One region of the Arthrobacter arnarulunnguaqae genome, then DNA from elsewhere that is predicted to be linked to it. Evidence: riboswitches for the same ligand, from Rfam matches in the RefSeq annotation. Region 1 holds a riboswitch; the other holds the start of a gene.
The links. Region 1 has a riboswitch for S-adenosylmethionine ahead of ACHAAJ_RS05670 (hypothetical protein). Riboswitches for the same ligand answer to the same signal wherever they lie in the genome.

Region 1 (14,256 bases):
AAGCCGCGAGCGAGCGCAAAACCCGGTCCGGATCCGCCAGCTCGCACTCCCAGACAGTCAGCGAGTCCCAGCCCAGCGTGCTCAGGGCCGCGCTGTGCCGGAGGTCCCGGGCTGCGTTCCCCTCGCGCTTGGCGCGCCAGAATTCGGCGTTCGACGACGGGGCCCGGCGGCCGGCGGGGCAGTCGTGCTGGTGCCAGAAGCACCCGTTGACGAAGACCACCTTGCGCCGGGACGCGAACACCAGATCCGGTTTGCCCGGCAGTTTTCCGCCCGCGAGCCGGACGTCCGGGGCGGCCCGGCGGGCGGCGGCCGCCGCGGCGCGGGCGAGCTGGCCATGCAGGCGGTAGCGGTATCCGGCGGCGTGGGCGATCCGGCGGACGCGCAGTTCCGGACCGGTGTCCTTGCCCCGGATGCGGGACATCAGGGCGGAGCGCTGCTGGGGCGTCAGGCGGTCCATGTCACCATTCTCACGAACGCCCGCCGGGCGTGAAAGACTTGCGGCATGCGAGGAAACCAGAGCGACACGCCCCACCGCCACCTCGGTGTCCGCCTCGAGGATTCGTGGCACGCCTTCCGCGAGCGCGGCGCCCGCGCCAAGGGAATGGTGGCATCGGTCGCCTCCTTCAGGGGCTACGGCCTGAGTTCGCCGGACGGCGGATGGGTGCGCGTGCTGGCCAGGATTTCGATGGCCCGCCCGGAGGGACCCGAAATCGCCGTTCCGACGCCCAAGGTCGTCGCGGACAGCGTGCGCGGATGGAAGAACTTCGTCTCCCCGGCCCTGCCGTACGCAGAGGTCACCGTCACGGTCGAGGGCCGCAAGTACAAGGTCGACGCCGACCGGGGAGGCGTGTTGGACGCGCTGATCGAGGTGGGCCTGGAGCCGGGCTGGCACACGGTCCACTTCTCCTGCGAGGGCTCGGAGGACGCACCCGCCCGGGTCTTCGTCGTCGATTCCGCCGTGGACTTCGGCATGGTGTCCGACGTCGACGACACCGTGGTGGTCACCGCCCTGCCCCGTCCGCTGCTGGCGGCGTGGAACTCTTTCGTGCTCAACGAACACGCGCGCGTGGCGACCCCGGGGATGGCCGTGATGATGGAGCGGCTGATGCGGGGGCGTCCGGGATCCCCGGTCCTCTACCTCTCCACCGGAGCCTGGAACGTGGCGCCGACCCTCACGCGGTTCCTCACCCGAAACCTCTACCCGGAGGGGGCCCTGCTGCTGACCGACTGGGGGCCGACGGAGGGCCGCTGGTTCCGCTCGGGCATGAAGCACAAGGTGGACCAGCTGCGCCGACTCGCGGACGAGTTCCCGCAGATGAGGTGGCTGCTGGTCGGCGACGACGGGCAGCACGACCCGGAGATCTACGCGGAGTTCGCCAAGCGCTACCCGCAGAACGTCCGGGCGATCGTGATCCGCCAGCTCACGCCGTCGGAGGCCGTTTTGGCCGGCGGCCGCTCGATGGGCACCGTGGACGCGACGCCGGGCGTGCCCTGGATCTACGCTCCCGACGGAGCCGTGATCATCGCCGAACTCGAGAAGCTCGGGATCGTTTCCGCCGAGGACCAGCGAGTGCAGGAGGACGAGCAACTCCGCGCGGTGGAGCAGAAGCAGGCCCGCGGGGAAAAGGTGTGAGCGGACGCAGGCTCCGCGTCCGGGTGCCCATGCGTTGGGCGGACATGGACGCCTACGGGCACATCAACAACGTGAACCTCCTCCGCATGCTGGAAGAAGCGCGCATCGCCGCCTTCGGCGTCCCGGGCGGGACGGGCAAGGTGGGCAACGAGCCGATGGTGGCCCTGTTTTCCGCCGTGCCCGCCGGCACCCAGACGCTCGTGGTGGAACACCGCGTGCGGTATGCCGCACCGCTGGACTACCGCAACGTTCCGGCCGAGGTCGACGTGTGGATCTCGGCGGTCAAGCCGGCCAGCTTCGACATCGCCTACGAGATCCACGACCCGGTCGACGGCGGGGTGTGCGTCCGCGCCACCACGACCCTGGCCTTCTTCTCGACCGGGGAATCCCGTCTGATGCGGATCCCCGCCGAGCGCCGGGAGGCCCTCGCGGAGTTCCTGGGCGAGCCGGTCTTCCGTTAGGACAGCCGGGCCGCCAGTTCCGCGAAGTCCCGCCCGAGGCATTCCTCGTGGGCCAGTGCACACGGCTGCACCGGGTTCGCGGACAGGCTCACGTAGGCTCGTCCGGCGTGGCGCAGCCGGTCCGCGGGCAGACCGAGGATTCCGGCCGATTCGTTCCAGACGAACCGCCAGCGCGCTGGCACGGGTCCGTGCAACGGCCGGAGGCGGGAGGCCTCATCCCGCGGCGGCGGCGCGTGTGCTTCGCGGGCGGCCGCGGGCAGCCCGCGCATTCGGGCGGCCACCTGGAACGCGTCGTGGGTGTGTGTGGTGACGGCTTCGCCGTCGGCTGCGTGGATGACGACCCGTTGTTCCGGCACGCCGACTTCGACTGAAACGGTCACCCAGTCGGCGGGGAGCGCCAGCGCGCGGCGCAGTGCCGCCACGTGGATGCGGTGTCCGGGGTCGAACGAGGAACAGAGGGAATCGGCGCCCGAGGCGGTGGTGTGGAAGCCCATGGGACCCTTCCGTTGCTCTTGCCGACGTCGAGTGGGCCGCCGGCCGCTTCGTCATCCGAACCACCCGTTAAGCATGGGGTTGGTGTGCGGCCGGGTCGGAGCCCAAAGCTGGCCGCATCTCGTGAAGCTGGCTTAATCCTAGCGCAGGCAGTGCGCACGGTTTGCGTTGCGTCATTTTGTGGGATTGGCTGGGGAAAACCGAAGCGCCGAAGGACCCGGCGCCCAGAGGAGTGATATCGAGTGAGCGTTCCCCCAACAGCACGTCCGGCCCGGCCGCTGATTGTCTTGGAGGTCGTGGCGAGCGAGACGCTGGGAGAGCACATGGTTCGGCTGACGTTCGGCGGGCCCGGCTTCGCCGAGTTCCGCAACAAGGACGCCACCGACAAGTACGTGAAGCTATTGTTCGTCGATCCGGCGCTGGGACTCGAGCCCCCGTACGACATGGATGCCCTGCGCGCCGCGCTTCCGGCGAACAAGATGCCCGTGCGCCGCACCTATACCGTTCGCAGTGTCGACGAGGCGGCCGGCACCCTGCAGATCGACTTCGTGGTGCACGGCGACGACGGCATCGCAGGTCCGTGGGCGGCGTCCGCGCAGCCGGGGGACAAGATCTGTTTCTCCGGACCCGGCGGGATGCATCTGCCCGATGTCGAGGCCGACTGGTTCCTCTTCGCGGGGGACGAATCCGCGCTGCCGGCGATCGCGGCGACGCTGGAGACCATGGATCCCGACGCGAAGGGCTTCGCCTACCTCGAGGTCGCCGGACCGGAGGACGAGATCGCGTTGGACGTGCCCGCCGGGATCGACGTGCGCTGGTTGCACCGCGGAGGACCGGTCACCCCCGAGAGCGCGATGCTGGCTTCTGCCGTCATGGCGGGGGAGTGGCCCGAGGGCCGCGTGCAGGTCTTCGCCCATGGAGAGCGCGAGATGGTCAAGGCGCTGCGGCGCTACCTGTCCGACGACCGTGGGGTGGACCGCAAGCAGCTCTCGCTGTCCGCCTACTGGGCGTATGGACGGGCCGAGGATACGTTCCAGGCGGAGAAGCGCGAACCCATCGGGCAGATCTTCCCCGAGTAGCCGCCACACCGACGGGTAGCCGCCGGCTACCTCAAGTAGGCGGTGGACGTCCACAGGTGCATCAGCGCGTGGGCGCGGTACGGGCTCCAGTTCCGCGCGCGCTCGGCGGCTTCCGTGGTCGAGATGCCGCCCAGGGCGCGGCGCAGCACCAGGTCCCCGGGTGCGAAGGCGTCGCGGTCCCCGGAGGCGCGGACGGCCAGGTAGTCGGCCGTCCACTCTCCGATGCCGGGCAGTGCGAGCAATTCCGCGCGGGAGAGCGGAAACCACGGACTTCCCGGCACTTTTCTTATCACCTCACCCTCCGCATGGCCTGCGCGGAGGAACGCGCCCGCCAGCGCCCGCAGCGTGCGTGCCCGGGCGTTCGCGATGCCGACGGCGGCGCGCAGACGCTCGTGTGCCGCCTCGGCAACCGCCTCTGCCGCGGGAAAGGTCCGGAGCCCTGCGGGTCCGTCCGAGCCGTACGCGGCGACGAGCCGACCGGCGAACGTGCGGCAGGCGGCGAGCGAGACCTGCTGGCCGAGCACGGTGGTCGCCGCCGCCTCGAACGGGTCGAGGCACCCCGCCACGCGCAGGCCCGGGCGGGCGGCCACGAGCGGAGCCAGCAGCGGGTCGGCCGCGAGCACGGCGTTCACGGGTGCGAGGTCGGTGTCCAGGTCCAGCCACGCCCGGACGACGGCGCCGAGTTCCGTCCGGTCGGCGGCGGACAGGCCGGGCGAGGACACCCGCACACCGGCGGGTTCGACGGCGACCGTCACCGCGCGGTGCCCCGAGGTCAGGCGCACCGCTCGGGTCAGCGTGGCGTCGCGGACGTCCACCGCGTCCACACCCGGTATGGCGTGCGCGGCGAACAACCCCATCAGCGCCGGGGCGTCGAGTCCACCGTTGGCCGGCAACAGGCGTCCGCGGTCCGCCGGTCCTGAACTCATCCCGGCCAGACGCCCGAGGAGCCGCGGCGGTGGCTGTCCAACAAGTGGGTGTCCACTATGCCGATGGCTTCCATCAGCGCGAACATCGTGGTCGGCCCCACGAAGGAGAATCCGCGCTTCCGCAGCGCCTTGGACAGTGCGATGGATTCTGGCGAGGTCGTGGGGACGTCCGCGAACGTGGCCGGCCGCGGCGTCTCGGCGGGACCGAACGACCACACGAACTCGACCAACCCGCCGTCCGACCGCAACTCGATCGTGGCGCGCGCATTGGCGATGGCTGCGAGGATCTTGGCGCGGTTGCGCACGATCCCGGCGTCCGCCATCAGGCGAGCCACGTCGTCCTCCCCGTATGCCGCGACGGAGTCCGGGTCGAAGCCGTCGAAAGCGGCCCTGAACGCCTCGCGCTTGCGCAGGATGGTGGCCCAGGACAGCCCGGCTTGAAAGGCCTCCAGGCTGATGCGCTCGTACAGCCCGCGTTCGTCCCGCACGGGAAGACCCCATTCGGTGTCGTAGTATTCGCGCAGCATCGGATCGACGCTGGCCCACGGCGGCCGCGCGAGTCCGTCCTCGCCGATCACGGTCCCGTTCATGGCGTGGGTTGTCCTTCCAGTCCGGTGGCGCGCAGGGTGATGTTGATGCGCCCGTGCTCCAGCCCGCATCCCTCCGGGGCGGTCCCGGCGTACACCTTGGGTACGCCATGGTAGGCCAGCCGCGACGGCCCGCCGAACACGAACAGGTCCCCGGAGAGCAGCTCGACGTCCTCGTAGGGCTTCGCCCGGCCCTGCGTGTTGCCGAAACGGAACAGGCACGCGTCCCCGATGGACAGGGACACCACGGGGGCCGGCGACGACTCGTCCTTGTCCTGGTGCATGCCCATCTTCGCCCCTGCCGCGTAGTGGTTCACGAGGGCGGCGTCCGGCACGTAGGGGACGTCCGGCCGGCCGGACCGCGCGTACCCCGGGGTGCCGACGGCGTCGTACGCCTCGGCGACCGCGCGGCCGCCGAGTTCGGCGAGCCAGCCCGGCAGCGGGAGCACGCGGTTTCCGTTCACGTCCGTCGCCTCGCGCGTGTAGCGGTAGGGCTGCCAGTGCCAGCCCAGGCACACGGTGTGCACGGACATCTCGTGCCCGCGGACCTTGGCCGCCCGGATCGGCACCGGTCCGTCGGCCCACTCGCGGAAGCGCGCGGCGATCCAGGCCTGCTGCTCCAGGCTCAGCCACCCCGGGACGTGGACCGCGCCCGGTGCCACCTGCCGGACGGGCCGTTCCAGGAGGTCGTCGCCGAACAGGGTGTTCACGCGGCCGACTCCAGGCCGAGCAGCCGCGTTTTTGCCTCCGTCCCGCCGAGGTAGCCGCCCAGGGTCCCGTCGCTGCGCAGGACGCGGTGGCACGGCACGACGACGGGCAGGGGATTGGTCGCGCAGGCGGTGCCGACGGCGCGCACCGCCTTCGGCCGGCCGGTGGCCAGCGCGATCTGCGCGTAGCTGGCCGTCTGCCCGTAGGGGATCAGCGGAAGGTATTCGTGGATCTCGCGGCGGTAGCCGGAGGACAGCGTGCGGTCCAAGCGGAGGTCGAATTCGTGCCGGGTGCCGGAGAAGTACTCGTCCAGCTGCCGCGCCGCGTCGTCCAGGCGGGCCGGGGCACGCAGGATCCGCGGGCTCAAACGGGACGCGAGCTGTTGCAGGACGGCGTCGTGGTCCTCCTGGGCGAAAGCCACCCGGACCAGTCCCGTCTCGGTCGTGGCCAGCAGCAGCGATCCCACGGGGGTGTCCACCACGCGGTAGGCGACGTCGAGGGCGCCCGCGGCGGCGGCGGCCTCCACGAGGCGCCGGTGGAGCCGTCCGGCGACGTCGGCGGTTTCCGCGGTGGCGGACAGGAGCGCGGCGAGTTCGGCGTCGAAGCGTGGAGTGCCGGACGCGTCCGCCGATCCGGTGGTGCCGGGCGCGTCGGCCACGGTGGGGGGAAGAGGGGCGCTCATGGGTGTACCTCCTGCGGGATGGTGTGGGTGTCCAGGGCCGTCCGGAGCGCCCTCATGCCGTCCGAACAGGCACGGCGCGTGGCCTCGACGCTGCCGCCGAGGATGGCGGCGACCTCGCCGTGCGGCAACCCGGCGACGTGGTGGTACGCTACGGCCATCCGCTGCTTGGGCGGCAGCGCGGCGAGTGCGCGCCAGAGGTCGTCCTCCGGTTCGCTGGGCACCCCGAGTGTGGAATGCGCGTCCGGCGGATCCGCCGTCGGGACGGCGCGGCGGGCCGCGGAGCGGACGACGTCGACCGCCTTGCGGTGCGCGATCGTCACCAGCCACGCCTCGACGTTCGCGTCCGCCGGCAGCTCCGGGTAGGCCCGCAGCGCGGCGAGGAACGTCTCCGACCATGCGTCCTCCGCATCGGCACCGGAACCCAGCACCGCGCGGCAGACCCTGAACACCGTGGTGCCGTGGGCCCGCACGACCGATTCGAACGGCTGCTTGATGTTGATCACCTTCGTAGACGCCGGCGCCCGCCAAAGTGTGAGCCCCGTGATGACAGAATCTACGCGCCCGCGGATCGGCCCGACGAACCCGGCGCCCGATTGTGGACAACTACCGCAGGACGATGTCCGTCGCCAGGGCCGGGGACAGCCCGGTCTCCACGAATCCGGACACGTTGGACCCGGGGTGCTTGACGATGTCGGACACCGAGCCCAGGTGCCGGGAGAGGTCGATCTTGTCCTCCGGCGCCGCGAGCAGCAGCTGGAAGCCGAACTCCTGCAGCGCGTTGATGCCCGCCGCCGCGTACTCCGAGTTCGCCTGGATGAACGCCTCGTCGATCATCACCGTCCCGTAGGTGGTGAAGCCCTGCAGCGCGAAGCCCAGCTGGTAGGCCAACGCGGCGCCCATGATGAACGAGGTGAACCGCTGGCCCTCGCCGCCGGACAGCGTGCCGGGCTCCAGCCCGGTCTCCACCTCGCCGCCCGGCTTGTGCTCGTTGCAGGAGATCGTCACGTGCTGGCGAACGTCCAGCACGGTGTCCCGCCACGCCTGGTGGGACGAGTCGTCCAGCGCGTCCACCAGCCGCTCCAGCGCCCGGTAGCTGGAGGTCAGCTCCTCCGGGCCGCGCCGGGCGTAGGCGTTCCCGAGCGCGTCCTTCAGCGCGGCGCGGAAGTCCCGCGCCTCGTCGGGGATGCTGGTCCGGACCTCGAGCCGCAGGTGGCTGCCGTGCTCGAACGGCACGTCAGCCAGGATCTGGTTCAGCGGCAGGATGCGCTGGGCGATGTCCCGGCGCTCCTCCTCCAGCAGCTGCAACAGGTCGGAGAAGCGCTCGTAGGACCGGTTGGAGAAGTACTCGCGGAACTCGTCCTCGCGCTGCGGCAGGCCCTCCTCGACGATGCCCTCCAGCAGCCGCACGTAGTGCGGGGCGCTCTCCACCGAGACCCCGGCGGTGGACGCCGCGCCCGGACCGAAGTCGCGGGCGAACTGCTTGAACGTGTCCGTCAACGCCGTCTCCGTGGCGAACAGCGACTGGCGCAGCGCAGTCGCGCGCTCGCCGAGCGCCAGCGCAACGTCCGCGACGGCGGCGTCGAGCTCCGCCACTCTCGCCTCCGACCCGCGCGCCACGACGGCGGAGAGCCCCGGGTCCGCGCGGAGGGTCTCCCCGGCCCACGCCGCGGGCGTGCCGTCGGCGCCGCGCGCGGCGGTCGCCTTCAGCTGGGCGGCGGCGGAGGCGGCCCGCCGCTCCAGGGCGGACGTTTCACTGCGCAGCACGGCCAACCGTCCGACGCCGGACTCCAGTTCCGCACGCGCCTCGGCCAGCGATTCCCGCAGTGCGGAGAGGTCCGTGCTGGCGTCCATGGCGTCGGCGATCCGGGCCTCGAGGTCCACGACGGCGGCCTCCTGGACGGACGTGTCCAGGGCCGCGAAGGCGCGCTTGTCCACGGACAGCGCCTTCAGCGAGTCCAGGCGCCGGGCCAGTTCGTCCTTGGAGCGACTGCGCTCGGCCGCGAGCTCCTCGGCCTGCGCGCGCTCGCCGTCCAGGCGCAGGGCCTTGGCCTCGAGCTCCGCGATCTTCTCCTCGTTGGTGAAGCCCAGGAGGTAGTCGGAAGCGGCGACCACGCGGGTGTCGCGCTCGAACACGCCGGCGGAGGCCTTGATGGTTCCGGCCTTCGAGATGGCCTTCGGGTGGACATGCAGTCCGGCATCGGAGGCGACGCAGGCCAGCGCGTGGTCGGCGGTGATCTTGGCGCGGAGCCAATCGCCGGCGTCGGAGGACTTGAACTCCAGCTTGGTGACCAGGTCCGCCGGGCCGGCGTCGGCGGCACGAGGGGCACGGGAAAGGTCCATCCACCGCAGGCGTCCGACGCCGTCGAGCCGGTCCGCCGCCGCCGTCACCTTGGCGAGGTCCTCGCCGCGGACCAGCAGCGTGGTGGCGAGGCTGCGCAGGGCCTTCTCGGCGGCCGAGCGCCATTCGGAATGCCCCGGGGCGATGTCCACCAGTTCCCCCGCGAAGGGCAGGTCGGCGGCGTCGATTCCGGTCTCGGAACAGATGCGGCGGCGGGCGGCGGCGGAGACCGGGTCGATGTTGGAACCGCGCAGGGAGTACGCGTCGATCTCGGTGCGGAGCCTGCGTCCGCGGTCGCGCGCCTCCATCGAGGCGGCCATCGCCTCGTATTCCATGGTCTTCGCGTCCTTGGCGACGCCGGCGAGGTTCTCCGCGGCGACGGCGGCCTGCCGGCGGGCGGATTCCAACCCGGAGGCCGTCCACGTGAGCTTCACTCCGACGTCGTCCATCTCCCGGCGCAGCGCCGCGGCGGCCTGCGCGCGCTCGACCAGGCGGGCACGGGCGGACTCGAGCTCGCGTTCGAGCGCCTGGACGGCCTGCCCGCCGTGGGAGTCGTGCTGCTCCTGCAGGGATCGGGCGCGCTCCTGAAGCACGTCCTTGGCCTCGGCCGCGGCCTCGATTTCCGCCCGGTTGGACGCCAGCTCCGCCGCCAGCGCGGCGGAACGCCCGCCGAGGAGCTCGGCGGCCAGGTGCTCGCGCAGCAGCGGCAACTGGGTGCCGGCAAGTTCGGTGTTGCGCTCGAGTTCCTCGGCGAGCCCGCGGTGCCGGGCGTACTGATCCGGCACCTGGCGGAGGGCGTCGCGCTGGGCGCGGGCCTCCTCCAGCTGGCGGTGGATGCCGCGAAGGTGGCTGAAGTCCTCGACGGCGCCGGCCGCGGCCTTGAGCGTCGCCGGGACCTCCAGGACCTCGTAGCGGAAGAACTGGTTGACGCCCTTGTCCAGGCCCTTGCCGTTCTGCAGCGTGCGCAGCAGGGAGAAGGCCTTGTCGTTGTCGATGCCCAGGCGGCGGCGGAAGCGCTCGGCGAACGTCTTGTGGGTGTCGAACGCCTCGAACCCGGGCAGCGACTTCTGCAGGCTGGTGGGGGAGAACCGGCGGGACCCGTGGTCCTCCAGCGCGGCGGTGTCCAGGGTACGGTCGCCGATCACGTAGTGCTTGCCCACCTGGCCCTCGAGCCCGTTGGCGGGGAGGTCGAACAGGGCGGCGACGCAGGTCTTGCCGCCGAGGCCGTCGTCGTACGTCAGCGCGATGGCGCTCCACGTGGCGCCCGGGCGCTGGTACAGCGTCCCGGTCTCGGTCTTGAAGCGGCGGCCGCGCATGTAGGAGTAGGTGGTGCGGCGGTCCTTGCGCGTGGAGGCCTCGTGGGCGGACTCGTTCAGGCGCGGCGCGGCGTGGAAGATGTGCCCGATGCCGTCGAACAGGGTGGACTTGCCGACGCCGGGATGGCCGGTCAGCAGCGTGCCGTCGCGGTCCACATAGAGGCTGTGGCGGCCGTGGAACGTGCCCCAGTTGATGACCTGGATGCGGGTCAGGCGGTGTTGGCCGGGGTTGGCGGCCTCGCCGAAGGGCAGGGTTAGGGCAATGCTCACAGTTCATCCTCCACGGAGTCGAGGTCCATGACATCCGCGTCGGAGGAGTTCTCCAGGGCGGCGATGTAGGCGGGGATCTCCTCGATGCTTTCGAACGGGAGGGCCAGGGCCAGCGCGCCGGAGACGCGGTATTCGTCGTCGAGTTCGGTGGGCAGGATGAGTTTGAGCGCCACGAGACGGGCGAGGGACGCGTCGGTGAGGTCCTCCAGGCGCTTGTCGTCCACCGCCCCCGGGCGGCGGTGTTCCTCAAGGATTTCGCGGGCGCCGGCGCGCGAGATGACGGGTTCCGTTCCGCTTCCGGCGTGGCGGTCCAGCAGCAGCCGAAGGCGCAGGGCAAGCAGCGTCTCCTCGCGCTTGAGCGGCTTGCGCGGGGCGATCGCGGTGGTGTGCGGGGCCTCGACCTCCACCGGAACCAGCAGCGCGATCTTCCGTTCGGTGTCCACGCTCAGCAGCAGGAACAGCTCGGCGACGTACGCGGCGATGTCCTGGCGGCGGTCCAGGACGAGCTGCCAGAGCCTCGGGTCCGCGGTGCCGTCGAGGTAGGGGCCGCGAAGGAGGCGGACCAGGACCTGGCGCAGGGGCAGTTCGAACCGGCCGGTGTCGCCCTCGAAGAGCCGGCGCTCGGCCGCGCCGCCGGGGACGCCTCCGTCGTCGTGCGTGGGACTGGTGGTTTCGGTGCTCATGCGGGGTCCTTCGCGAAGGTGATCACGGGCAGGTAGGCGTCGCGTTCGCTGCCGTCGACCTGGCGGAAGACGACGCGCTCGAAGCGGTCGGTGTCCATCGGCTCGCCGCCGGTGCGGGCGCTGGCGAGCAGGTGGCGGAGGTTGTTCAGGTGGCGTTCGGCCGGCTCCAGTTCGGCGAACGCGGCTCCCAGGGTCGCGTCGCCGGCGGCGTTGCGGCGGGCGCGCACGACGGCGTCGCGCAGCTTCGCGGGCTCTGCCTGCGGCGTCGTGGGGGTGCGGTGGATGTCCGCCTCCGTGAGCGCCGGGGGATCGGCGAGGCGTGGCGGCGCGACGTGTTCGGCGGGGTCGAAGATGCGCAGCGAGGCGAGGGTGCTGAACTCGGGTGAGTAGAGTCGCACCGGCGCGGCCGCGGTGCGGGCCTTCAGCGCGGGCGAGGAGGCGACGGCGAGCTCGGCGGCGCGGACGGCCTTGCGCAACAGCAGCGATTCGCGGAACTCGTCCGACTGCACGTAGGCGTGGAGGCTCTCGGAGAGCTTGCCGTAGCTGGCGTGGACCTCGCCGGCCTGGCGGCGCAACTCGCGCAGGAGGTTGGCCAGGGTGTGGCGCTCCTGGGCGCTGAGTCCGTCGACGAAGTCGCGCTCAAGGACGTCGTTGACGCCCTGCCGGAACCGCGCCTGGCGCTGGGGGTCGTTCAGGAATTCCGTGAAGCCGCGGAAGGTCTCGCCCTCCGGGGTGCTGCGCAGCTGGCGGTCGCCCTCGAGGACCTGTCCGACCGCCACGCCCTTGGCGACGGAGGACTCCATGATCTCCTGCCGGACGGCGTGCAGCATCTCGCGGACGCCGTCGCGCATGCGCTTGAAGTCGGCGGGCAGGTGCGAGGCGAGGTCCAGCACCGACCGGGCGGCGGCGACGGCGCCGTCGTGCGGCATGGGGCCGGGTCCGGTGCCCTCGCGCAGGGCGTCGATGCGGTCCTTGCGCTCGTCGATCTCCGCCTGGAGTTGGCGGATGCGCGCCTCGGGGTCCGGGTCCGATTCGTGGGCGAGCGTTTCGATGCTGGTCAGCAGCGTGTTCAGCCGGGAGGAGTTCAGGTTGGTGCGGGCGCCGGAGAAGCCGTCCAGGAACGTGAGGACGCGGGCCGTGTGCGCGGTGGGCTCGTAGACGAAGTGCCCGTCTACCAGGGGCCGTGCGAGGAAGCCGGAGCGCACCCACGAGTCGGCGAACTGGGGTGCGCGCCACGCCTCGGATATGCCGGCGCCTTCGGCGCGCAGGTGTTGGAGGAACGCGTCGAGGGCCGCGTGGAACGCCTCGAGGGTGATGCGGGGCCGCGCCTGGGTGAATTCGGCGCGGAGGAACGCGACCGTCCACGGGGCGGCGGACAGGAGCTTCCATGCGGGCGAGGACCGGAACTCCAGCTGGTCCCCCCAGATGGCGGCGGCGTTCTCAGGCGGGCGCATACACGGCTTTCCGGCCAGGGGCGAGGCCAATTCGGGGTGGGTGCGGCTCGTGCGAGACGCACGGCCGGAGCCACCATTCTAGGCCACCCGAAACTAGGCCGTCGCGTAGTCCTCGGTGTCGATCGTGGCCTGCTGCATCGCGGTGTAGCGGTGCCCGTGGACGGTGTTCTCGTTGAGGATCGTGCCGATCTCCTCCACCGTGGAGGCGTCCAGCACGATCCGCTCGGCCCCGAGGTCCTCGTCGAGGTGCGCCGCGCTGGTGGTGCCCGGGATGGCGACGACGTGCTCGCCCCGTGCCAGCACCCAGGCCAGGGCAAGCTGGGCGGGCGTGGCGTCGACGCGCCGTGCCACGGCCGTGAAGGCGTCCAGGAGTTCCAGGTTGCGCGGGTAGTTCTTAGCGGAGAAGCGCGGCATGTGGTGCCGCATGTCCTCCTCCGGCAGGGCGGCCGGATCCGCGAGCTTCCCTCCGAAGAACCCGCGACCCACCGGGCTGAACGCCACGAACGTGGCCCCGATGTCCCGGCAGGCGTCCAGGACTCCGAGCTCCGGGTTGCGCGTCCACGGGGAGTACTCGGTCTGGACCGCGGCGATGGGGTGCACGGCGTTGGCCCGGCGCAGGGTCTCGGCGGAGACCTCCGAAAGGCCAATCGCGCCGACGTACCCCTCGTGCACGAGGTCGGCCAGCGCCCCGACGGATTCCTCGACGGGAACGTTCTTGTCCAACCGGTGCAGGTAGTACAGGTCGATGTAGTCGGTGCGCAGGTGGCGCAGCGACCTCTCGGCGTGGCGCCGGACGGTGGAGGGCCGGCCGTCCACGCGGGCGCGGCCGTCAACGAGCTCCAGTCCGCACTTGCTCGCCAGGAAGAACTCGTCGCGGCGGTTCGCCAGCGCGGCCCCGACCAGCTCCTCGTTCCTGCCGCCGCCGTAGAGGGTCGCGGTGTCCAGGTGGTCCACGCCGGAGTCCAGGGCGTGGTGCAGGAGCCTCGCGGCGTCCTGGTCCGTGGGGAAGTTGGAGTAGCCGTGGCTGAGGTTCATGCAACCCAGGCCGATGGGACGGACGGGCGTGCCGGCGAGCGTGCGTGGTTCCATGATTCTTGTCTAGCACGCCCGCCGGACGCCGCGCTAAAGCGTTTCGCCGAGCTCCTCGAGCAGGCGGGCGAGGTCCCTGCGGTTGCTGCCGGGGATGGGCAGGAGCGGCAGCCGCGGTTCCCCGGCTTCGATGCCGGCCGCGCGGGCCAGCGCGTAGAGGTTGCTCAGCTTCCGCAGGCCGTTGAATTCGTGCATGAGCGGAGCCAGTTCGTCCCGGAGTTTGGCGGTCTGGACCGCGTCCCCGGCCTCGGCGGCGGCCCGCAGCGCCGCGAAGTGGCGGGGCAGGACGGACGCCGGCCCGCTGTGCCAGGCGTCTCCCGCGAAACCGGCGTCGGCAATGAGCGCGTCCCCGCTGAGGCCGTGGCTGAAGCCGCCGGACACCATGGACCGCAGGGTTTCGTGCCGCTGGGCGAACGACGCCGCGTCCGGGGTCGATTCCTTCAGACCGCGGATGGTCGGCTCCTTGGACAGTTGGGCGACCAGTTCCAGCGGGAAGGAGAAGTTCGTGGTGCCGGGGTTGGAATAGAGGCAGATGGGG
Region 2 (14,256 bases), on a different contig from region 1:
CCTCGAAACGCCCGACGCCGGAACGGTCGCCTTCGCGGGCGGACCCTCCGTGGCGTTCGGTCCCAAGACCACCCGGGCCCAGGCGCAGGCGTTGCGGACCCGGAGCGCCATGGTCTTCCAGGGCTACAACCTGTTCCCCCACAAGACCGTGATCCAGAACGTGATCGAGGGGCCGGTGCAGGTCCAGCGCCGGCCCAAGGCGGAGGCCGTGTCCGACGCCGAGGCGCTCCTGGAGCGCGTCGGGCTCGCCGAGAAGCGCGACCAGTACCCGCACCAGCTTTCGGGCGGACAGCAGCAGCGCGTGGGAATCGTGCGCGCGCTGGCGCTGAAGCCGTCGCTGCTGCTTTTCGACGAGCCGACGTCGGCCCTGGACCCCGAGCTCGTCGGCGACGTGCTGACGGTGATCAAGGAACTCGCCGAGGAGGGCTGGACCATGGTGATGGTCACCCACGAGCTAGCGTTCGCGCGCGAGGTCGCGGACGAGGTGGTGTTCATGGACGGCGGCGTCGTGGTCGAGCGCGGGCACCCGGACCGGGTCCTGCGCGACCCCGCCCAGGAACGGACCCGGCAGTTCGTGCACCGCCTGCTCAACCCCTTCTGAGGCCAGCCCGTACCGCCGCACGCCCCATGAAGGACGGCTACTGTCCTGGGTCGGGAGAAGGTCGGGATTTCTCGCCGAATCGTTTATTTCGTACTACACTGTGAAGTACGAAATACGCAGAGGAGTGGTTTGTGCGGGTTCGGGTGCATCCTAGGGTCTCTGCCAAACGTCCTGAGATCACCAATGAAGACGTGGGAGCTGCGTTCGAGGGAGCGTTACGTTCCCGTGGGCGAGCTACAAATCCGATCCAGTGGGTCGGCGTGGGCGTGGACCGCCGGGGCCGTCTGTTGGAGTTCATTGCGGTGGAAGACGAGCCGGGCGGGTGGCTGGTCTTCCACGCGATGATCGCGACACAGAAGGTCCTCAACGAAGTTGGTTTGAGAAGGTGAACTAGATGAGCAAGCACACAGCGGTCGGCGGTAAGAACTTCACGGATGCGGACATCGAGGCTTGGGCTGCTGAAGCGGAGTCCGAGCAGGGTTACACCGGCGGTCATATCGGTCCGCCCACTCCCGGGCGGCCAGTCAGCGTGGGAGCCGAAGCTCGTCCCTTTACCTTGCGCTTGGATGCTCAAAGGCGAGCCAAGCTCACTAAAGCGGCAGAGGAACAGCACGTCACGGTTTCCCAACTCATGCGTGGGCTCATCGATTCCCTCTGAGTCCTGTGTGCGGCCAGTCAAGCCCCGATGCCGGCCACCACGGGACCGAGGACGCGCACCTTCTCCAGCGCGTCGGCCAGGTCCCGCCGGAGGTCCTCGACGTCCTCCACCCCAACGGAGAGCCGGACCAGGTCCGTGGGCACGGCCAGTTCGGTCCCCCGGACGGACGCGTGCGTCATCTCCGAGGAATAGCAGACCAGCGATTCGACCCCGCCCAGGCTCACGGACAGCCCGAACAGCCGGGTGGATTCCGCGAAGGCGCGCGCCTGGCGCTCCCCGCCGGCGAACCGCACCGAGACGATCCCGCCGAACCCCGACATCTGCCGCGCGGCGAGTTCGTGGCCGGGATGCCCGGGCAGGCCCGGGTAGAGCACCTCGGCGATGCCCGGCTGCTCCCCCAGCCACTCGGCGAGGTCCTGCGCGTTGGAGCAATGCCGTTCCATGCGCAGCCCCAGGGTCTTGAGTCCCCGGGCGGCCAGATAGCAGTCCTGCGGGCCGGCGACGGCGCCGGCGGCGAACTGCTGGTAGCCGATGCTCTCGGCGAGCGCCTTCCCGCGGTGGGACCTCTCGGCCACGACGACGGCGCCGCCCAGGACGTCGGAGTGCCCGCCGATGTACTTCGTGGTCGAATGCACCACGACGTCGGCGCCCAGGTCCAGCGGCCGCTGGAGGTAGGGGGACGCGAAGGTGTTGTCCACGACCAGGAGCGCCCCGGCGTCGTGGGCGATCCGCGCCCAGCCGGCGATGTCGGCGATGCCGAGCAGCGGGTTCGACGGCGTCTCCAGCCACAGGATGGCGGTCCTGCCCGGCCGGACGGCCCCCGCGACCGCCGCGAGATCCGTGGTGTCCACCGCCGTGTTGGCCACGCCCCAGGGCGCCAGGAGGTGGTTGATCAGACGGTTGGTTCCGCCGTAGCCGTCGCCCCCGAGCACGATGTGGTCGCCGGGCAGCAGCAGGGCGCGCAGGAGCGCGTCCTCGGCGGCCAGCCCGGAGGCGAACGCGAAGCCGGCCGCCCCGCGCTCGAGGGCCGCCAACTGGGTCTCGAAGCCGTTCCGGGTGGGGTTGGAGCCGCGGCTGTACTCGTGCCCGGCGCGCAGGACGTTGATGCCGTCCTGGATGAACGTGCTGGTCTGGTAGATCGGCGGGATCACGGCGCCGGTGAGCGGGTCCGGCTCCTGGCCGGCGTGGATGGCGGTGGTGTTGAAGCCGCGGGCGAGCGGATCGGGCGTCGTCGTCATGTCAGGCCACCCGTCCCGCGAACGCCGGCACGCCGACCGGGGCGGCGCCCGGGACGTGTCCGGGCGCGAGCGCCGACAGGGCGGCGTCGAGGTCGGCGATCAGGTCGGCCGGTTCCTCGAGCCCCACGGAGATCCGGATGGTGGTCTCGGCGATCCCGGCGGCGGCCCGCTGCTCCGGCGTCAGCCTGCAGTGCGTCATGGCCGCCGGGTGCGCGACGAGCGACCGCGTGTCTCCGAGGTTCGCCGCCAGGACGAACACGCGCAGGGAATCGATGAAGGGTCCCACCGCCGCCGCGGGCGCCGCGAGGTCGAAGGAGAAAACGGATCCGGCGCCCCGGGGAAAGTCGCGCGCGGCGATTGCGGCGCCGACGTTGTCGGGAACGGACGGGTGGTGCACCCGGGCGACGGCAGGGTGCGCGGACAGGAACCGCGCTATCCGCTCCGTGTTGGACGCGTGCCGGGCGACGCGCAGGCCCAGGGTCTCGATGCCGCGCAGGATCTCCGCGGCGCTGGCCGGGGACAGCGAGGGGCCGAGGTCGTGCAGGTACTTGCTGCGGGCGAGCGCCAGGTACGCGCCCCGGCCGTGGCGGTCGGCCAGGCTTTCGTTGCCGTAGCGCGCCTTGGGCGCCGCGAGTTGGGGCCACTTGTCCGGGTGCGCGGCAAAGTCGAAGTTTCCGGAGTCGACGACTGCGCCGGCCAGCGCCGCGCCGTGGCCGCCGAGGAACTTGGTGGCGGAGTGCACCACGATGTCCGCGCCGTGTTCGATGGGCCGGTACAGGGCCGGCGTGGCCAGCGTGTTGTCCACGACCACCGGCACACCCGCCCGGTGCGCGGCCGCGGCGATCGCCCGGAGGTCCGGGAGGGTGGCCAGCGGGTTGGTGATGGATTCGAGCAGGACCGCGCGGGTGTCCGCCGTGATCGCGTCCGCCCAGGCGCCGGGCACGGCGGGATCGACGAAGTCCACGGTGATGCCGAAGTCGGCGAACGTGTCCGTCAGCAGGTCCACCGTTCCCCCGTACAGCTGCGAGGAGGCCACGAGGTGCCGGCCGGCGGGGGTGCGCGCGCCGTGTTCGTCCCGCCCGCCCCCGAGGAGGGCCAGGAGGGCGATGGCGACGGCGGACTGGCCGGTCGCCGTCGCGATGGCGCCGGTCCCCCCTTCCAGGGTGGCGAGGCGCTGCTCCAGCACGGCCACCGTGGGGTTGCCGGTGCGGGTGTAGGTGAAGCCCGGTTTCCTGAGCGCGAACATCGATCGGGCCGATTCGTAGTCCGGGAACGCGTACGCCGCCGTCTGGTGGATCGGCGGGGCCACGGGGAAATGCGGCCCGGCCGGCTCGTAGCCGGCGTGGATCTGGTCTGTGGCGGAACAGCCGTGCGCGTTCGTGCTCATGGGAAGGGGCTCCTTCGTCAGGGGTGGGGGCGGTGCCCGGCCCGCCAGGGGCCGGGCACCGCGGTCTTGCGGTGTTGCGGTGCTGCTGGTGCGCTGGCGCTACCGGTCCGCTCAGGCGGTGTGGTCCTGGGCCGCCAGGTCGCCGGTCCCGACGGTGGCGTCCAGTTCGGCGCGCACCGCGGCGGTGGCGTCGACCAGGTTGCGCAGCGCCGCCGTCGTCTCCTGGTATCCGCGGGTCTTGAGCCCGCAGTCCGGGTTGATCCACAGGTGGCGCGCCGGCACCGCCGTCAGCGCGGTTCGGATGAGGTCCGTGACCTCCGCCGTGGAGGGCACCCGCGGGGAGTGGATGTCGTAGACGCCCGGGCCGATCCCGCGTTCGTAGCCGTATCCGGCCAGGTCCCCGACGACCTCGAGGCGGGACCTGGCCGCCTCGATGCTGGTCACGTCGGCGTTCAGGCCGTCGATGGCGCGGATGACCTCGCCGAACTCGGAGTAGCACAGGTGCGTGTGGATCTGGGTGTCCGTGCGCACGCCCGAGGTCGCCAGACGGAAGGAATTCACCGACCAGTCGAGGTAGGCCTCCTGGTCCTCGGCGCGCAGCGGCAGCAGTTCGCGCAGGGCCGGCTCGTCGACCTGGATGATCGCGGTGCCCGCGGTCTCGAGGTCGGCGATCTCGTCGCGCAGCGCGAGCGCCACCTGGTTCGCCGTCTCGGACAGCGGCTGGTCCTCACGGACGAAGGACCACGCGAGGATGGTCACCGGACCGGTCAGCATGCCCTTGAGCGGACGCGGGGTCAGGGACTGCGCGTACGCGGTCCACGGGACGGTGAACGCCCCCGGGCGGCTGACGTCTCCCCAGAGGATCGACGGACGGGTGCAGCGTGAACCGTAGGACTGGACCCATCCGTGCTCGGTGGTCTCGAACCCGTCGAAGTTCTCGGCGAAGTACTGGACCATGTCGTTGCGCTCGGGCTCGCCGTGGACCAGCACGTCCAGGCCGAGGTCCTCCTGGAGCCGCACCACGCGGGCGATCTCCTCGCGCAGGAAGCCCTCGTAGGCCGCATCCGTGATGGCGCCGTTGCGCTGCCCGGAGCGGGCCTTGCGGACGTCGCCGGTCTGCGGGAAGGAACCGATCGTGGTGGTCGGAAGCACCGGCAGCCCGAGCCGCTCCTGCTGCGCCGCCGCGCGGACGGCGCCGTCGGGCCGGGTGAAGTCCGCGGCCGTGAGGCTCCCGGTCCGCCGGCGGATGGCCTCCTTGCGGACGCCTTCGCCGGTGGCCCGCGCCGCGAGGGCCGCGGTGGCCGCCCCGACCTCGTCCGCGATGGCGTCCGGCCCGGTGGCGAGTCCGCGGGCCAGGGTAAGGACCTCGGTGGTCTTCTCGTCCGCGAACGCCAGCCAGTCCCGCAGGTGGCCCGGGAGGTTGGTCTCGATGTCGACCTGGTGCGGGACGTGGAACAGCGACGTCGAGGTCGCGACGGACACCTTGCCGCCGCCCGCGGCCAACTTGTCCAGCGTGGACAGCGACGCGGCGAGGTCGTTGCGCCAGATGTTGTGGCCGTTCACGACGCCGGCGACCAGCGTCGCGGCGCCGCCGTTGGCGGCGCGGAAGGCATCCACCCCGGCGTCGGCCAGGGCGTCCCCGGCGACGAGGTCCGCGTGCACTGCCTGGACGCCGGCGGACGCGAGCAGTGCGAGGGCCTCACCTGGCGCGCGGCGGTTTCCGGCGGTGCCGTAGCCGGTGGTGACGAACAGGGCCGGCCCCGAGCCGGCCCGCGTTGCGGCGGCCAGCGCACGGTAGGCGCCCTCGACGACGCCGCCGGCGACGGCCAGTTCGCCGCCGCGGTCGGTGACCAGGGCCGGCTCGTCCAGCTGCACCCATTCGGCGCCGGCGTCTCCGAGCGCGTCGATGATGCCCTCGTAGGCGGCAACGGCGTCGTCCAGCCGCGACAACGGGTCGAAGCCCTCGGGTGCGCCGTCCTCGGCCTTGGCCAGCAGCAGGTAGGTCACCGGGCCAACCAGGACGGGACGGAGGGTGTTTCCGCGGCGGCTCTGCCGGGCCACGAGGCTGGTGAGGCGGTGGGCAAGCGGCGCGAACGTCGTGTCCGGGCCGATCTCCGGGACCAGGTAGTGGTAGTTCGTGTCGAACCACTTGGTCATTTCCAGCGGCGGGCGCTCGGCGTCGCCGCGGGCCAGCGTGAAGTACCCGTCGGTGTCCAGCGACCCGTCCGATTCGGCGAGGTCGGCGAAGCGCGTCGGCAAGGCGCCGAGGGCGGCGGTGGTGTCCAGCACCTGGTCGTAGAGGGCGAAGTCGGCGGGGATGGAGGAGTCCGCCGCGCCGAGTCCGAGGCCGGTCAGCCGGTCGATGGTGGCGTCCTGCAGGGCCTCGGACGCCCGGTCCAGGCCGTCGGCGTCGAGCTTGCCGGCCCAGTGGGCCTCGATGGCGCGCTTGAGTTCGCGGTTCGGTCCGATCCGCGGGTATCCGAGGATGGTGGCGGCGGGGAAGCTGTGCTGGTGGGTGGTCATGGTGGTGCTCCTTTTGCGGTGAATCGGTCGGTGGGTCGGTGTGCGTGCGCGCCGCCTAGGCGGGCACGCGTTGCGGTGCTGCCTTGGAGATCTCGAGCGCCTCGACGACGTCCAGCGAGCCCTGCGGATCGTTGAACGTGTAGAGGTGCAGGCCGGGGGCGCCGTCATCGAACGCGCCCTTGGCCAGCTCGACGGCGCTGGCGACGCCGATCCGGCGTCGTTCGCCGTCGCTGTCCGCCGTTTCGAGGCGGTGCAGCAGGTCCCTGCCCGGTTCGACGCCGGACATCGCGGCGAGGCGGGTCAGGCGCCGCACGCTGTCGAACGGGATGATGCCGGGGACGATCGGGATCCTGACCCCGGCGCGGCGCGCGGCCTCCACGAGGCCGGTGTAGTCGGAGCGCTCGAAGTAGACCTGGGTGATGGCGAAGTTGGCGCCGGAACGCTCCTTCGCCAGCAGCACCTCGACGTCGTGCTCGAACGACGGCGACTCCGGGTGCCGGCGCGGATACGCCGCCACCCCGACGGCCAGCCTGCCGCCGGCCAACGACGCCGCATGGCGCCGCTCGACGCCGCGGATCAGCTCCACCAGCTCGCCGGCGTAGCGGAGCTCCCCGCGGTTCGCGTCCGGCTCCGCGGGGAGGTCCCCGCGCAGTGCCAGCACCCCGCGGACGCCCAGCCCGACCAGGCGGGTGACAAGGGCGTCCAGGGTGGCGCGGCTCTCCCCCACGCAGATCAGGTGCGCCAGGGGCCGCAGCGCGGTGTTGCGGACCAGGTGGCCCACGAGTTCGATGGTGGCCTCGCGGCGGGCAGGCGTCCCGCTGGAGGTGACGGACACGTAGTCGGGGTTGGTGCCGGCCAGCGCCTCGATGGTCTCGAAGACCCTGGCGGCGGCGCGTTCGTTGGCCGGCGGGTACAGCTCGTAGGACAGCGCCGGTGGGGCGGCGCCGACGTTGTGTTCGGACATGGTTCTCCTCGCATTGTCACAGCGAAGGAGTGCGGCGGCGGTCCGGTCCGGTGGCATGCCGCGGGTCCGGGTGGCGTCGCTGATGCGTCTCCATCGCTTCTGGCGGTAGCACCGTTCGCGCGGCCCCCACGGGGCCCTCGGATGGTTGCTGCGGCGTCATCGATCCAGATCTCTCGGCCGCTCTTGATGGTTGGGTTCCACTATCTAACGCAGGGCCCGGACGGCCCCGCAAGCCGTCCGTCGCGCGGCGCTTCATCATCCGGAATATGACCGGTTGTGACCGGCGCCGGGCCGCCACGCGCGTCACCGGGCCGCCGCACCGCGTCATGTGAAGCGATTGTGACGCGCCCGGCGGGCGGGGCGCGGGACCGGGGACGGGTGCGTCGCCGCGGAGCGCGCCTTAGGCTGGGTGCCATGTCGACGAGCGCAGCGGCCGGGCAGGCCGAAAAGATCAAGTCCGGCTACACCTTCGAGGGACCCTGCGTGGACCTGGGGGCGGCGCTGGTCGGGGGCGAGGTCCATCCTGACGCACGGGTGCGGCTCCCCCTGCGCATGATGAACCGCCATGGCCTGGTGGCCGGCGCGACCGGCACGGGCAAGACCATCACGCTGCAGGTCATGGCCGAACAGCTCTCCGCCAACGGCGTACCGGTGTTCCTGACGGACATCAAGGGGGATCTCACCGGCCTCTCGACGCCGGGGACTCCCAGCGACAAGCTGCTGGCCCGCACCAGGAGCGTGGGCATGGACTGGACGCCCAAAACCTTCCCGGTGGAGTATTTTTCCCTCGGCGGCGACGGCGCCGGCATTCCGGTCCGGGCGACGATCTCCTCCTTCGGTCCCCTGTTGCTCTCGCGGATCATGGAGCTGAACGAAACGCAGGAGTCGAGCCTGCAGCTGATCTTCCACTACGCGGACACAAAGGACCTGCTGCTCTACGACCTCAAGGACCTCCGGGCCGTGATCTCGCACCTGACCGGCGACGAGGGCAAGGCGGAACTCCGGGAGCTCGGCGGGCTGTCGAAGGCCACCGCGGGCGTGATCCTGCGTGAACTCGTGGCGCTGGAGGCCCAGGGCCTGGAGAAGTTCTTCGGCGAGCCGGAGTTCGACACCGCCGAGCTGCTGCGCATGGCACCGGACGGCCGCGGCGTCATCTCCTGCCTCGAGCTTCCGACGATTCTGCAGAAGCCGCTGGTGTTCTCCACGTTCTTGGTGTGGCTGCTCGCGGACCTCTTCGAGGAGCTCCCCGAAGTGGGGGACGCCGACAAGCCCAAGCTCGTGTTCTTCCTGGACGAGGCCCATCTGCTGTTCCGTGACGCGTCGAAGGCGTTCCTCGACTCGATCATGACCACCGTGCGCCTGATCCGGTCCAAGGGGGTCGGCGTGTTCTTCGTGACGCAGACGCCCAAAGACGTCCCGGCGGATGTGCTGGGACAGCTCGCGAACCGCGTGCAGCACGCGCTGCGGGCGTTCACCCCCGACGACGCCAAGGCGCTGCGAGCCACCGTTTCCACGTTCCCCGTCAGCGACTACGACCTCGAGGAGGCCCTCACCCAGGCCGGCACGGGCGAGGCGATCGTGACCGTGATGAACGAAAACGGCGCTCCGACGCCGGTCGCGTGGACGCGCATGTGGACACCGGAGTCGACGATGGGCGCCTCGGCCGCGGAGGTCGTCGCCCGGACGGTCTCCGAATCGGCCCTGCTGTCCGTCTATGGAACCGTGACGGACCGCGAGTCCGCCTACGAGGTCCTCAAGGGCAGGGCGACGGCGGAGCCCGCGCCCGGTTCCGCCACGGGCGGTTCGGTGGCCGGCCGGGTGCCGGGCGCCGGACAGTCACAGGAGGACATCGATGCGGAATCGCGCCGCATCGAGGAGGACATCCTGGGGCGGCCCGGCAGCCTCCCGAACTCCGCACCCCCGTCCCGCGGGGGCGATCCTGTTCCGGCCCCCCGCGGGCGGAAGCAGGCGCCGGAGCGCGTGCCGAAACAGGAACAGAACCCGATGATGGATTTCGCCGTCCAGGCCGCAGGGGTCATCGGCAAGGAACTGCTCCGGGGCATGTTCGGTACCAAGCGGCGCCGCCGCCGCTGACCTCCGCGGTGCCTACCGGGAGGACGCGGGCCGGTAACGTAGGAGGGGTGCAGAACGGTTCCCCCCTCGTGAAAGTAGTCGCCGTGTGGCTGGCCGCGCTGATGGTTGTGGCCGTCGCCGCCGTCGTCACCGTGACCATGGTCAACCAGCGCGTGTTCGGCCCGGAGCGCCTGGTGACCGACTACTTCGCGCTGCTCCAGGCCGGCGAAGGCGAGCAGGCCCTTGGGCTTGTGGGCGCCGAGGTGCCCCCGGGCAATGCGCTCCTGCTGGACGGCGAGGGCCTGAAGGCCTCCGTCGCGCCGATCACCGACTTCCGCGTGGCCGGGACCAGCCGGCTGTCCGGCGGGCACGTCGAAGTGACCACCACCTACAGCGTGAACGAATCCGACCACCAGACCGTGTTCCGGCTGCGCAAGTCCGGCAGCGAGTGGATGTTTTTCGACCGGTGGCGGTTCGAGGCGCCACACCTGCCGGTGCTCCAGGTCAGGGCGGACACCACGAACGAAGTCCGGGTCAACGGCCTGGCCTCCCCCCTGTCCAAGGGCGTCCAGGGCGTGCCCACCATGTTGCCTTCCGTCGTCGAGGCCAGCTACGAGACCAAGTACTTCGAGGCGCCGGCCAAGACGCGCGTCGTCGACGCCGGCCCGGCGGCCGAGCGCGAGCCGCTGGACCTCGTCACCCGTCCCACCGAGCGACTGGTCGACGAGATCGACGAACAGATCCGCGGCTACCTCGACGGCTGCACGGCGCAGCAGGTCCTGAAGCCGGCCGCCTGCCCCCTGAGCTACAGCACCAACGCCCGCGTTTCCGCCGACACCATCAAGTGGGACGTGGTCGGCTACCCCAAGATCGACGTCGAGGCGTACCAGGGCGGGTGGGTGCTCCGCCCGCTCGAGGTCGACACCCGGCTGACCCTCGTGGAACAGGACCTGATGACCGGCGCGTTCCAGGAGAAGACGGTGACGGAGTCGTTTGGCTTCACGGCCAGGCTCAGCGTCGGCCCGGAGTCCGTGTCCGTCACTCCCGTGACGGGAGAGTAGCCGGCCCGCCCGCGGGGTCCGGCCGCCCCAAACCCTTTGGTGAGACTCAGTATCTTGACGTGAGCCTCGGTTTCACAGGAGACTATTGTGACGTGTCACACCCACCAGAGGAGCGGTCTTGTTCGCCACCATGTCTGTCGCCGCAATCATCGCCGAATCCGCCCAGCGGTTCGCGGACCGGCCCGCCGTGACCCTGGCCGGCGAAACGGTCACCTACGCCCAACTGTGGGACCAGACCCGGGCGTACGCCGGAGCCCTGCGAGACGCCGGCGTCCAGCCCGGATCCCGCGTCGCCGTGCTCATCCCCAACGTCACCGACTTCGCCCGCACCTACTATGCCGTGTTGGCCCTCGGCGCGACCGTTGTGCCCATCCATGCCCTGCTCAAGCGGCACGAGATCGAATACGTGCTGCGCGACGCCGAGGCCGGCCTCATGGTCTGCGCCGCTCCGCTGCTCGGGGAGGGGGCGCCCGCCGCGCAGGCCGCGGACACCCGCGTCGTCACGGTGCTGGCACCGGAACCCGGGGTGCACGACCGGCTCGAGGACCTCGCCGCCGCCGCGGAACCGATCGACACGTACCTCCCCATGCGGCCCGAGGACATCGCGACCGTCCTCTACACCTCGGGGACCACGGGCAAGCCCAAGGGGGCGCTGGGCTGCCACCTGGCGCTGCTCGAACAGGTCAACGTCCTGCTCACCAGCACGTTCGATTTCCGCGAGGGCGACCGGATCTTCGGCGGCCTGCCGCTGTTCCACACCTTCGGCCAGACGGTGGTGCTCAACGCCGGGCTGCGCGCGGGCGCGGAAATCATGCTCCTACCCAAGTTCACGCCCGCCGGCGCGCTGGACATGCTGCTCGACGACGGCGTGAACATCTTCTGCGGCGTGCCCACCATGTACCTCGGGCTGCTCCAGGCGTACCGCGACCGCCCGGAGAAGCCGACGGCGCTGCGCTACGCGGTCTCCGGCGGGGCCTCCCTCCCGCTCGCCGCCCTGGGCGCCTTCGAAGAGAACTTCGGATCCAGGGTCTACGAGGGCTACGGCCTGACAGAGACGTCCCCGGTCGCCAGCTTCAACCACGTCGGCCGCGACCCCGTGCCGGGGACGGTCGGGACGCCGATCTGGGGCGTCGACGTCGAAATCGCCCGCGCCGAGGTACCCGACGCGATCGAGCTGCTGCCCCGGGGCGAATTCGGCGAGCTGGTGGTCCGCGGGCATAACCTCTTCTCCGGTTACCTGAACCGCCCGGAGGCCACAGCGGAGGCGGTCGTCGACGGCTGGTTCCGGACCGGGGACCTGGGCACCAAGGACGGGGACGGGTACCTGCGGATCATGGACCGCAAGAAGGACATGATCCTGCGCAACGGCTACAACGTGTACCCGCGGGAGGTGGAGGAGTACCTGATGAACCACCCCGAGATCGCCAACGTCGCCGTGTTCGGCGTCGACGACGACGCGCACGGGCAGGAGATCGTCGCGGCCGTTTCCCCGGTGCCCGGCAGCGGACTCACGGCCGAGGCCGTCCGGAACTACGCCTCGGACGGCCTCGCGGCCTACAAGTACCCGCGGATCGTCCGGCTGGTCAGCGAATTCCCGCTCGGTCCCAGCGGCAAGATCCTCAAGCGGGAACTCGTGGCGCAGTACCGGGCCGACTAGTCCAGGCCGCGCAGGTCCAGCGTCAGTTCGGTCTCGCCGTCCGCGTCGATCAGCACCGGGATGCCCCAGTCCTGCTGGTACAGGTGGCACGCTGCGTGGTCGGGGATCTCTCCGCCGGCCTCGCCGTCGCAGGCCGCGGCGCGGGCCGTGATGTGCAGGACGCCCTCGGACACGTCCGGGTTCAGGCGCAGGGTCCGCGTCAGGCCCACCGACGTTCCGGCGCCGCCCACCAGCAGCTCCTCCGGGGACGCGGAAATCTTCAGCTGGGTCGGGTCGCCCCAACGGTCGTCCAGCTTCTGGCCCTTCGGGGCCGAGAAGCGGACCACCAGCTCGTGGTCGCCCGGGGCCACCGGAGTCTTCGGGCGGGCCGTCTGCGAGGCGCCCTCGTCGACCGTGAGCGCCTCCTTGGGAAGCGGCAGCCGGACCAGCTGATGCTGGTTGGTCTCGACCACCAGCAGCACGGGCTCGCCGTCGACCGACGTGTCCAGCAGGACGTCGGAGGGCTCGGACAGCCCGCGCGCCAGCGTGGACACGGTGGCGGTGGCCGGGTCGTAGCGGCGCACCGCGCCGTTGTACGTGTCGGCGATCGCCACGGAACCATCGGGCAGGACCGTCACGCCGAGCGGGTGCTGCAGGCGCGCCTCGGCGGCGTCGCCGTCGCGGAAGCCGAAGTCGAACAGCCCGGCGCCGATCGCCGTTTCGACGGTGGCCACGCGGCCGTCGTCTCCCAGGCGCAGCACGCGCAGGGAGGACGTTTCGGAGTCGGCGACCCAGATGTCGCCCTGGGCGTCGTCGGCCAGGCCGGACGACTGGGCGAACCAGGACTGTCCCGGAACCCCGTCCTGCAGGCCCTCGAGCCCGGTGCCGGCGAAGACCTCGAGCGCGCCGGTCACGGGCTCGAACGAGAAGATCTGGTGGGTTCCGGCCATCGCGACGACCAACCGGCCCGCCTTGGCGGACCACAACACGTCCCACGGCGAGGACAGCGACGTCTCGAGGGGGACCGCGCCGAGGTCGTGGACCCAGGCATCGGCGTCGTTCGCGGCGTCTCCCGCGGCGCGCGCCTGGTCGGCGTCGAGCAGGCGCTGGACGCCGTTGCCGGCGACCGTGGTGACCTCGCCCGTGGCGAGGGACAGCCCGCGCAGGCGGTGGTTGACGGTGTCGGCGACGACGACGTCGTATCCCACCTTCGCCGCGACGTCGGCCGGCAGCGCGGCCAGGCCCTGCGGTTCGTTGAAGCGCGCCGTGTCCGCGGATCCGTCCGCGAAGCCCTTGACGCCCTCGCCGATGGTCCGGACCACGGTGGTGAGGTCGTTGCCGAGCTCCACGAGCCGGTGGTGCCCGGAGTCGCCGACCAGGAAGTTGCCGTTCGGCAGGGCCAGGACCTTGCCGGGGAAGCGCAGGTCGCCCTCCAGCGCGGGAGGCGCCACGTACGGCCCGTCGCCGCGGTGAAGCGTGCCCTTGGCCTCGTGCTCGGCGACGAGCTCCTCGACGAGGACCTCCAGCCCGTTCGCGTGGCCCTCGCCGGACAGGTGCGCGGCGATGTAGCCCTCGGGGTCGACGACGACGAGCGTCGGCCAGGCGCGGGCCGAGTACGCCTGCCAGGTCTGCAGCTCCGGGTCGTCCAGGACGGGGTGGTGGATCTCGTAGCGCTCGACCGCGGCGGCCAGGGCCACCGGATCGGCCTCGTGCTCGAACTTCGGGGAGTGCACGCCGACGATGACCAGCAGGTCGCGGTACTTCTCCTCCAGCGGGCGAAGCTCGTCCAGCACGTGGAGGCAGTTGATGCAGCAGAAGGTCCAGAAGTCCAGGACCACGATCTTGCCGCGGAGGTCCTCGAGCGTGACCTGCTTGCCGCCGGTGTTGAGCCAGTTGCGGCCCACCAGTTCGGAGGCGCGCACGCGGTAGGCGGCGCGGACGGATTCGGTGGTTTCTGGACTCATGCTTGCACTCCTGTGACTTTGTCGGCTGACGTAGGGTCTCAACCCATTATCCCCGCCGAAGATTCCCCCACGCGCCGAACGTGACGGCGTACGACGGCGGCGGTCCCCGGCGTCGTGCCTATTCCGGCAGTTCCGCGACGGCGGCCTCGAG

Region 2: it holds a riboswitch for S-adenosylmethionine, as region 1 does, so the genes downstream of both, ACHAAJ_RS07255 (methylenetetrahydrofolate reductase) here and ACHAAJ_RS05670 (hypothetical protein) in region 1, are expected to answer to the same signal.

The regions. Positions count from the first base shown of each region.
Region 1 is NZ_JBIMER010000004.1:55,460-69,715, reverse strand. It holds gene ACHAAJ_RS05685 (very short patch repair endonuclease) at 1-457, opposite strand, end outside; gene ACHAAJ_RS05680 (App1 family protein phosphatidate phosphatase) at 503-1,633, shown strand; gene ACHAAJ_RS05675 (acyl-CoA thioesterase) at 1,630-2,094, shown strand; gene ACHAAJ_RS05670 (hypothetical protein) at 2,091-2,588, opposite strand; SAM riboswitch class IV at 2,598-2,715, opposite strand; gene ACHAAJ_RS05665 (siderophore-interacting protein) at 2,829-3,665, shown strand; gene ACHAAJ_RS05660 (DNA-3-methyladenine glycosylase family protein) at 3,692-4,591, opposite strand; gene ACHAAJ_RS05655 (DNA-3-methyladenine glycosylase I) at 4,588-5,181, opposite strand; gene ACHAAJ_RS05650 (alpha-ketoglutarate-dependent dioxygenase AlkB family protein) at 5,178-5,888, opposite strand; gene ACHAAJ_RS05645 (methylated-DNA--[protein]-cysteine S-methyltransferase) at 5,885-6,568, opposite strand; gene ACHAAJ_RS05640 (RNA polymerase sigma factor) at 6,565-7,068, opposite strand; gene ACHAAJ_RS05635 (ATP-binding protein) at 7,172-10,492, opposite strand; gene ACHAAJ_RS05630 (DUF4194 domain-containing protein) at 10,489-11,175, opposite strand; gene ACHAAJ_RS05625 (DUF3375 domain-containing protein) at 11,172-12,629, opposite strand; gene ACHAAJ_RS05620 (aldo/keto reductase) at 12,723-13,718, opposite strand; gene ACHAAJ_RS05615 (dihydrodipicolinate synthase family protein) at 13,752-14,256, opposite strand, start outside.
Region 2 is NZ_JBIMER010000005.1:165,179-179,434, forward strand. It holds gene ACHAAJ_RS07230 (amino acid ABC transporter ATP-binding protein) at 1-601, shown strand, start outside; gene ACHAAJ_RS07235 (CopG family transcriptional regulator) at 996-1,259, shown strand; gene ACHAAJ_RS07240 (cystathionine gamma-synthase) at 1,277-2,497, opposite strand; gene ACHAAJ_RS07245 (O-acetylhomoserine aminocarboxypropyltransferase/cysteine synthase family protein) at 2,499-3,884, opposite strand; gene metE (5-methyltetrahydropteroyltriglutamate--homocysteine S-methyltransferase) at 3,996-6,407, opposite strand; gene ACHAAJ_RS07255 (methylenetetrahydrofolate reductase) at 6,463-7,371, opposite strand; SAM riboswitch class I at 7,459-7,564, opposite strand; gene ACHAAJ_RS07260 (helicase HerA-like domain-containing protein) at 7,786-9,465, shown strand; gene ACHAAJ_RS07265 (hypothetical protein) at 9,513-10,505, shown strand; gene ACHAAJ_RS07270 (long-chain-fatty-acid--CoA ligase) at 10,636-12,162, shown strand; gene ACHAAJ_RS07275 (NHL domain-containing thioredoxin family protein) at 12,159-14,105, opposite strand; gene ACHAAJ_RS07280 (hypothetical protein) at 14,224-14,256, opposite strand, start outside.